DNA from 3 places in the Mesorhizobium sp. M0909 genome. Region 2 is predicted to be linked to each of the others. Evidence: predicted binding sites of a transcription regulator. Region 2 holds the regulator's gene; each other region holds the start of a gene.

Region 1 (3,046 bases), on a different contig from region 2:
CCGCATGAACGAGCCGGGCCGGCGGACGCAACCGAGGCGGTTGAGCGCCCGCAATTTCAGCGCCATCGATCTGGTCTTGCCGCCATCACGGCACTATGCACTATAGTGCGGCGATGACCGCCAGCCGTTCATCCAGCCTGTTGTGCCTTGCTATCGCTACTGTGGCCGGCACGAACATGCTGGTGGACATGGCATTTGCCCAAGATAATTCGACGTCTTCGCAAAAGGGCGCCCTGCCCGGCGTGACCAGCGACTATCGCATCGCCGAGCCAGGGCCGCAGCCTGAGCCCGACGACGCGGTTCCAAGCAGCGGCAACGGCACGTTCAAGATCGGCGATACCGACGTTCGGATTTCCGGCAGCATAACCATCGATGTCGCTACCGGCGGAATCAGGCCCCCCAGCCGGTAAGTTCGCCTGGTATGCCCGACAAATGTGCGCTTCAAACGAACAGCCCCGTCATTGCTTGTGCAATTGACGGGGCTTCTTGGATCTAAAATCCAAATCGCCGGGAGTGTACTGCCGGCTTTTTATTTCGGATGCTTCGCGGCGTTCAGCCGACGATCCGACTAGCAGTCTCTGATTGTTGTGGGGATCGGCAGGTCAACGTTGGCAGGTAGCGCAAACGCCTGGCCTAGCCACTTATACCTGCCGCGGCTCCAGCGACACGTGGAGCCTCAAGGAACTGTCCGGTGGAGTCATGCCTCTGCTCTCCTTCTGTTCGTTGCGACTGTCGTCGAAGCGCTCATCGCATAACCCGCGGCGTCTCGCAGGCTAGCCCCAGGCCGCGAGGCCATCGAAAGACGGCCGGCTTCGTTGACGTTTGGAGTCTGCCCCCGTGACAGATGGACGTCAACCTTGAATGGCCGATTACCGAAAAATGTGATCGCGAGACGCTTTGTGAACCCCGGGTGAACCCAGCCGCACGGGCAGCTTTTGTCAGGAGCGTGTTCGGCCTTTGTTCTTTCCGCTTGCCCGTTCGCGCGAAAGGCGGTTAAACGCTTTGGTCGAGAGTTGTGGCGTCTCTCGAAAAGGCGGCGAAATTACCTACATAGGGGATGGTCGGGAAAACCCGCCCATCCCACGAATTCCAGATTCTGAGGCGGCGACCGGCGATGGCCGACCATAAATATCTCTCCATTCGCGGGGCACGCGAACACAATCTGAAGAATGTCGATCTCGACCTGCCGCGTGACAGCCTGATCGTCATGACCGGGCTGTCGGGGTCAGGCAAGTCGTCGCTTGCCTTCGACACGATCTATGCCGAGGGCCAGCGCCGCTATGTCGAGAGCCTTTCGGCCTATGCACGACAATTCCTCGAAATGATGCAGAAGCCGGACGTCGACCAGATCGACGGCCTGTCGCCAGCCATCTCCATCGAGCAGAAGACTACCTCGAAGAACCCACGTTCGACTGTCGGCACCGTCACCGAGGTCTACGATTATATGCGGCTTTTGTTCGCCCGCGTCGGTGTACCCTATTCGCCGGCCACCGGCCTGCCGATCGAGAGCCAGACGGTCTCGCAGATGGTCGACCGGGTGCTTGCAGTCGAGGAAGGCACCCGGCTGTTCATCCTGGCGCCGATAGTGCGCGGCCGCAAAGGCGAGTACCGCAAGGAACTGCTGGAGCTGCAGAAGAAGGGTTTTCAGCGCGTCAAAGTCGATGGCGTCTTCTACGAGATCGCCGACGTGCCGGCGCTGGACAAGAAGTACAAGCACGACATCGACGTCGTCGTCGACCGCATCGTCGTGCGCGGCGATCTGGCGACACGGCTCGCCGATTCCATCGAGACCGCGCTGAAGCTTGCCGACGGACTGGCGGTAGCGGAATTTGCCGACAGGCCGCTCGACGCCAGCCAGACCGGCGAGGATTCGGTCAATAAATCGAAGAACGAGACGCATGAACGCATGCTGTTCTCGGAAAAGTTCGCCTGCCCGGTATCCGGCTTCACCATTCCCGAGATCGAGCCCAGGCTGTTCTCCTTCAACAATCCGTTCGGCGCCTGCCCGACCTGCGATGGGCTCGGCAGCCAACGCGCCATCGATGCCAGCCTGGTCGTGCCCGACGAGAATGTCTCGCTGCGCGCCGGCGCCGTCAGCCCTTGGGCGAAATCGACGTCGCCCTATTATGCGCAAACGCTGGAAGCGCTGGGCGTTGCCTACGGCTTCAAGCTTGGCGACAAGTTCAAGGATCTGAGCGAAGAGGCAAAGCAAGCCATCCTGCACGGCACCGGCGAGCGCGAAATCACCTTCCACTACGATGACGGCCTGCGCTCCTACAAGACGACCAAGACCTTCGAGGGCGTCATCCCCAACCTCGAGCGCCGCTGGAAGGAAACCGAATCCGCCTGGATGCGCGAGGAGATCGAGCGCTTCATGTCGGCCACGCCGTGCCCGGCCTGCCGCGGCTATCGGCTGAAGCCCGAGGCGCTCGCGGTCAAGATCGCCGGCAAGCACATTGGCGAGGTCACCGAGCTGTCGATCCGCAAGGCCGACCAGTGGTTCACCGATCTGCCCGCTTCTCTCAACGACAAGCAGAACGAGATTGCGGTGCGCGTGCTCAAGGAAATCCGCGAGCGGCTGCGCTTCCTCAACGATGTCGGGCTCGATTATCTGACGCTGTCGCGCAACTCCGGCACGCTGTCAGGCGGTGAGAGCCAGCGCATCCGTCTTGCCTCGCAGATCGGCTCCGGCCTGACCGGCGTACTTTACGTGCTGGACGAGCCGTCGATCGGTCTGCACCAGCGCGACAATGCCCGCCTGCTCGATACGCTGAAGCATCTGCGCGACATCGGCAACACAGTGATCGTCGTCGAGCACGACGAGGACGCCATCCTGCACGCCGACTATGTCGTCGATATCGGCCCGGCCGCCGGCATTCATGGCGGCCACATCATCGCCCAGGGCACGCCGCAGCAGATCATGGCGACGCCCGCTTCGATCACCGGCAAATATCTGTCGGGCGAGCTCGAAGTGGCGACGCCGGCAGTGCGGCGCGAGGCCAAGAAGAACCGCCGGCTGAAGGTCGTCGGCGCGCGCAGCAACAAT
Region 2 (3,046 bases):
TGCCGCGCGGCTTTCTTCCGCGATCGAAGACGCGCGCGAATCCATCGCCGACCATATCCGCAGCCGCATCGGCGGCGCCGAGGGCGAGATTGCTGCTGCGCTGATCGTTGGCGTGCGCGCCGGCATTCCCGAGGAGATCAACGAAGCGATGCGGCGTACAGGCATCTACCACATCATCTCCATCTCGGGGCTGCATATGGCGTTGGTCGCCGGCACCATCATGGCGCTGCTGCGCGGTGCCTTTGCGCTGTTTCCCGACTTCTCATCGCGACGGCCGGTCAAAAAATATGCCGCCGCCGCCGCGCTTTTTTCGATTGCGGCGTACCTCGTCTTTTCCGGCATTGTGGTGGCGGCCGAACGCAGCTTCATCATGCTGGCGGTGATGCTCATCGCCGTGCTGTTCGACCGGGCCGCGCTCACCATGCGCAATCTGGCGATCTCGGCCATCGCGGTCATCGTAGTGTCGCCGCACGAGGTGGTCGGTCCGAGCTTCCAGATGTCCTTCGCCGCGACGGCGGCCCTTGTCGGCGCCTATGCCGGCTGGTCCGATTACCGCACCGGCAGGGCCACCACGCCGCCGCCCCGGCGATCGCCGCTACGCTTGGCCACTCGAAAGGTCCTGCTGGGCATGGGCGGCCTGGCGATGACCTCGATCATTGCAGGGAGCGCCACGGCGCTTTTCGCCATATGGCATTTCCAGCGCGTAGCGCCGCTCAGCCTGTTCGCCAATCTGGCCATCATGCCTATCGTCTCACTGGTCGTCATGCCCTTTGCCGTGCTCAGCGCGCTGGCGATGCCGTTCGGCGCGGATGGGCCTTTCCTCTACGTGATGGGCAACGGGCTGACGGCGATGATCGCCCTGTCCGGGTGGATCTCCGAGCGCTCGCCGATCGATGCGGTCGGACTGATTTCGCTGAGATCTGTCCTTTTGGTGACGATCGCCCTCGTCATTGCCAGCATGGCGACGACCTGGTTGCGGCTCGCGGCAATTCCTTTTGCGCTCGCTGGCTTGCTAACGACAACGCAGACGCGCGTACCCGACGTATTGATCTCGGAGGACGCACGGCTGGTCGCGCTGCCGATCGGCAGCGGTGAGCTCGCGGTCAACCGGGCACGCCCGAATGAGTTCACCATCGACAACTGGAAACGCGCGCTCACATCAGAGGCTATCGTCGCGCCGGAAACACCTGGAAAGAACGATCCGCAATTCGACATTGCCGATCCGGCCGACCTACCGCCGGGCATGCCGTTCATTTGCACGGACGGTCTCTGCCTCGCCAGGCATCCATCCGGCGCGATCATTGCGCAAGCCAAGGACCGCGATACCGCACGGCCAGCCTGCGCCTTCGCCAGCTTGATCGTCATCGACGACGCCACCGCCCATAATCCCTGCTACTACGACCGGCTGGTCCTCGTCGTCACCAAACGGCAACTGGCGCGCGCGGGAAGTGCGGCCGTCTATTTCGATCCACAAGCGGCAACACGCGCCGAAATCCGCTTCGCCGTCGAAAAATCATACCGGCCCTGGCACGTGCAGCGGAAATTTTCACGCGCGGCGCGCGGCCTGCCGCCATACCGCAGGGCCGACAATCCAAAAGCCGGCACCAAGGGCGCAACTCAGTAGCGGCGGATCAGCCCAACGAGCTTGCCCTGCACCTTGACCCTGTCTGGTCCGAAGATGCGCGTCTCGTAGGCCGGATTGGCGGCCTCCAGGGCGATCGAGGCGCCCTTGCGGCGGAACCGCTTCAGCGTCGCTTCCTCCTCGTCGACCAAGGCCACCACGATCTCACCGGGGCTCGCCGTATCGGCGTTGCGGATGATCACCGTGTCGCCGTCGAAAATGCCAGCCTCGATCATCGAATCGCCTTTGACCTCGAGCGCATAATGCTCGCCGCCCATGATCATATCCGGCGGCACCGAAATCGAATGCGTCTGGTGCTGGATAGCATCGATCGGCACACCAGCGGCGATGCGGCCCATTACCGGGATCGAAACGGCGGCGACGACATCATCGTCATTGCCGGCTGCAGGGACGCGCGACGATGTCGGCTTGCCCTGCCGAGGGGCACCTTGCCCAAGACTGCCCTGGATGACACTCGGCGAGAACTTGCGTGCCGCATTGAGGCCGGGGGCGATCGAGTCAGGCAGGCGTAGTACCTCCAGCGCACGGGCCCGGTTGGGCAAACGGCGAATGAAGCCGCGCTCCTCCAGCGCCGTAATCAGTCGGTGGATTCCGGATTTGGAAGCCAGGTCGAGCGCTTCCTTCATCTCGTCGAAGGAAGGTGGGATACCGCTTTCCTTCAACCTTTCGTGGATGAACATAAGCAGTTCGTGTTGTTTGCGTGTCAGCATAGCGACCCCCAACAGAATCAGAAAACAAACCCAGAACAGACACTATCTGTTCCAGTTGTGTTCCGCAACTGTTTAAAGTTTAATGAATACGTTAAGGCTCGGGAAACAAACGACGTCCCCTACCGGCGTACCGTATTTTCGCCGCCGCGAGCCTCATCGCCTTGATTCTGCTTTCGTTTGCGCCCTTCTGGCGTCCCGGAAGGGCGCATTGGCATCGGCCGTCCGCCGGCAAAGGGCACGGAAGTGAACCCCTATCGAATGTGCGGTTTGGTCAATGCACCGTGAACGAAACGAACTCAAAGCGCCAACCTCGGGGTTAAGTCCCGGTTTCCACCGCCTGCTGCTTCTCGCCGGTGGAGCCTTGCTACGCGCTACCCGGTAATGGAAGAACAGTTGATGCGTGTCCGGCGTTGCGTTGGATTTTGGGGGAGCAGGCAAATCATGACGGGAATTCCCGATCTCGTGGCCGTAAAGGCGATGGATGCCGCGGATCCGCTGGGCGCGATACGTGACCGCTTTGTGCTGCCGCAAGGAGTGATCTATCTCGACGGCAATTCGCTAGGAGCTGCTTCACGTGCCGCTTTCGATGAACTGTACAAGGCCGCGACCGAAGAATGGTCGCATGATCTCATCCGCGCATGGAACACGGCCGGCTGGTTCAACATGCCGCTTGAACTTGGCGACCAGCTCGGGC
Region 3 (3,046 bases), on a different contig from region 2:
GAAGCTAGAAACCCCAATCAGGCAGAACGCAAGGCCGGCCCGTCGGCCTTGCTCGCCCGGTCCCGAACGACGACGCGATTTCGCCCGGCGCGCTTTGCCGCATAGAGTGCTGCGTCGGCTTCGGCCAGCACATCGTCGAGACCGGTGCCGTTTGTTCCGCCAAAGCCGATGCCGCCGCTGACTGTGCTTCGCAACGGACCAAGTTGTGTGGCCACGACTTCCGTGCCGAAGGCGACGCTGATCTTGCTCGCAATGTCATAAGCCTTCTCTTCCGTCATCCGCGACATGACGAGCACGAACTCCTCGCCGCCCAACCGGAACGCGTCGACGCCGGTCCTGGCGTATTTCCTGATGACGGCGGCAAAGCGGCGCAGAACCTGGTCGCCGACCGGATGACCGAAAACGTCGTTCGTCCTCTTGAAATGGTCGAGGTCGAACATGGCGACGGACATGAACGGACCGAAGACCCGCTCGCCATAGAGTGCCGTCAACGCCCGCCGGTTCATCAGCCCGGTCAATGGATCGGTCATCGTCTCGGCCTTCAATTCGATCTGCGCCTGCAAATGGTGCAGGGAGAGCGTCAATGCGCCGAGCCCGGTCATGCAGGCGACGGCTACGACGGAATTCACCCGCTCGGCCCAATTGTCGGGCGCAACACCCAGCACCCATTGCCCCTTGACCAGCAGGACCGCGCCGCAAAGTCCGAACGACAGCGCACAGACGCCGCTCAGGAACGAGACGACCAGCAATATCCGTCGATCGTGACCACCCTCAATCCAGAACATCGCCCCGATGAGCGAGAGCAGCGCCGTTACCGTCGCGTAGGTGACGATGAAGCCGACACCATCAAACCCGAGATACGTCGCGCCCGCGCAAACAGCCATCGCAACCAAGGTCGGCAAGATGGCGCGCCTGTAATCGCCTATGCCGAGATATTGCATGGCCGACAGGCAGATAATCAGGAAACCGAGGCTGAGAGGCGCAAGCACGATCTGGCAAAGCCAGAGGCTTGGATCCCTCGTGTAATGCCAGAACAACACCACATGTGCGACGAGCACGAGAATGCCACACGCCACCGTCAGCACAAAGCGTGCCTGTGGCGCGCTGAACCAGATCGCAAACATGGTGATGCTGAGGCACGTGCCCGACAGCGCCGCCGCGAGCAGGAGCGAACTGTAATCCAACATGCTTAAGCGACAGCCTCTTGAGCGTTCCGCTGCATTCTAGGTCAGCGACAGTCCGCAAATACCGCTTTTTAGCCAATCTTCCGGCGTAACCTTCGGACAGGGTTTACAAAACGTCGATGCTCCAAGCTTCGACCCCATTTCCGCCGCTTGGCTGTCGAATGGTTTTGCAGTAAGAGGCTCTATCCTCGAACGTAACAGGAACCTCCGTCGCCTGCCCGCGAAAAGCGTGGCAGTATCGGGTGGTGATTCGCAGCATCGGAATCCAGGACCGGCATGGACGACAACAACGATCTTTTCGCCAAATTGGACAAGCAGCCTCAGCCTGCTCGCGCCGCCGCGCGCCCGGCCGATCCGCTGGTGCAGGCGGCGAAGCGGCCGGCGCCCCGCGACGCCAGCGAGAGTTACAGTGCCGCCGACATCGAGGTGCTGGAGGGGCTGGAGCCGGTGCGCCGCCGCCCGGGCATGTACATTGGCGGCACCGACGACAAGGCGATGCACCATCTGTTTGCCGAGGTCATCGACAATTCGATGGACGAGGCGGTCGCCGGCCATGCGACCTTCATCGATGTCGAGCTTTCCGCCGACGGATACCTGTCAGTCACCGACAACGGCCGCGGCATTCCGGTCGATCCGCACCCGAAATTCAAGAAGCCGGCGCTCGAACTCATCATGACGACGCTGCATTCAGGCGGCAAGTTCGACAGTAAGGTTTACGAGACGTCCGGCGGCCTGCACGGTGTCGGCGTTTCCGTCGTCAACGCGCTGTCCGACCATCTCGAGGTCGAGGTCGCGATTGGGCGCAAGCTCTATCGCCAGCGCTTCTCACGAGGCGTTCCGGTGACCGGCCTTGAGCAGCTCGGCGAGGTGCACAACCGGCGCGGCACGAAGATTCGCTTCCATCCAGACGAGCAGATTTTCGGCAAGGGCGCGGCGTTCGAGCCGGCGCGGCTCTACCGCATGGCGCGGTCAAAGGCTTATCTGTTCGGCGGTGTCGAAATCCGCTGGACCTGCGATCCCTCGCTGATCAGGGAAAAGGACACGACGCCGGCCAAGGCCGAATTCCATTTTCCGGGCGGCCTCAAGGATTATCTGAAAGCCTCGCTCGGCGACGAATTCCAGGTCACCCGTGAAATGTTCGCCGGCAAGAGCGAGAAGCAGGGCGGTCACGGTTCGCTCGAATGGGCCGTGACCTGGTTCGGCGGCGACGGTTTTATCAATTCCTATTGCAATACCATCCCGACCGCGGAGGGCGGCACGCATGAGGCCGGCTTCCGCAACGTCCTGACGCGCGGCTTGCGCGCCTACGCCGATCTGGTCGGCAACAAGCGCGCCTCGATCGTCACTTCCGAGGATGTGATGATCTCGGCGGCGGGCATGCTGTCGGTGTTCATCCGCGAACCGGAATTCGTCGGCCAGACCAAGGACAGGCTGGCGACGATCGAGGCGATCCGCATCGTCGAAAGCGCCATCCGCGACCCGTTCGACCACTGGCTGGCGGACAATCCGCAGGAGGCCTCGAAACTGCTCGAATGGGTGATCGCGCGCGCCGACGAACGGGTGCGCCGCCGCCAGGAAAAGGAAGTGTCGCGCAAGAGCGCAGTGCGCAAACTGCGCCTGCCCGGCAAGCTCGCCGACTGCACGCAGAATGCCGCCGCCGGCGCCGAGCTCTTTATCGTCGAGGGCGATTCGGCCGGCGGTTCGGCAAAGCAGGCGCGCGACCGCGCCAGCCAGGCGGTGCTGCCGCTGCGCGGCAAGATCCTCAACGTCGCCAGTGCCGGCAGCGACAAGCTTGCCGGCAACCAGCAGATATCCGACCTGATCCAGGCCTTGGGCTGCGGCACGCGCTCGAAATACCGCGA

The links. Region 2 encodes LexA, which represses DNA repair genes until DNA is damaged. Its sites were predicted from a motif close to TGTTCNNNNTGTGTTCNG; they were not measured.
Region 1: the regulator LexA is predicted to act here: its motif matches at 948-965, upstream of uvrA (excinuclease ABC subunit UvrA).
Region 3: the regulator LexA is predicted to act here: its motif matches at 1,373-1,390, upstream of parE (DNA topoisomerase IV subunit B).

The regions. Positions count from the first base shown of each region.
Region 1 is NZ_JAMYOA010000013.1:103,316-106,361, reverse strand. Features, by position in the region: gene NKH83_RS20475 (ATP-dependent Clp protease proteolytic subunit) at 1-8, shown strand, start outside; gene NKH83_RS20470 (hypothetical protein) at 114-410, shown strand; gene uvrA (excinuclease ABC subunit UvrA) at 1,115-3,046, shown strand, end outside.
Region 2 is NZ_JAMYOA010000012.1:4,869-7,914, forward strand. Features, by position in the region: gene NKH83_RS19025 (ComEC/Rec2 family competence protein) at 1-1,624, shown strand, start outside; gene lexA (transcriptional repressor LexA) at 1,618-2,352, opposite strand; gene kynU (kynureninase) at 2,794-3,046, shown strand, end outside.
Region 3 is NZ_JAMYOA010000007.1:10,471-13,516, forward strand. Features, by position in the region: gene NKH83_RS12650 (GGDEF domain-containing protein) at 18-1,187, opposite strand; gene parE (DNA topoisomerase IV subunit B) at 1,461-3,046, shown strand, end outside.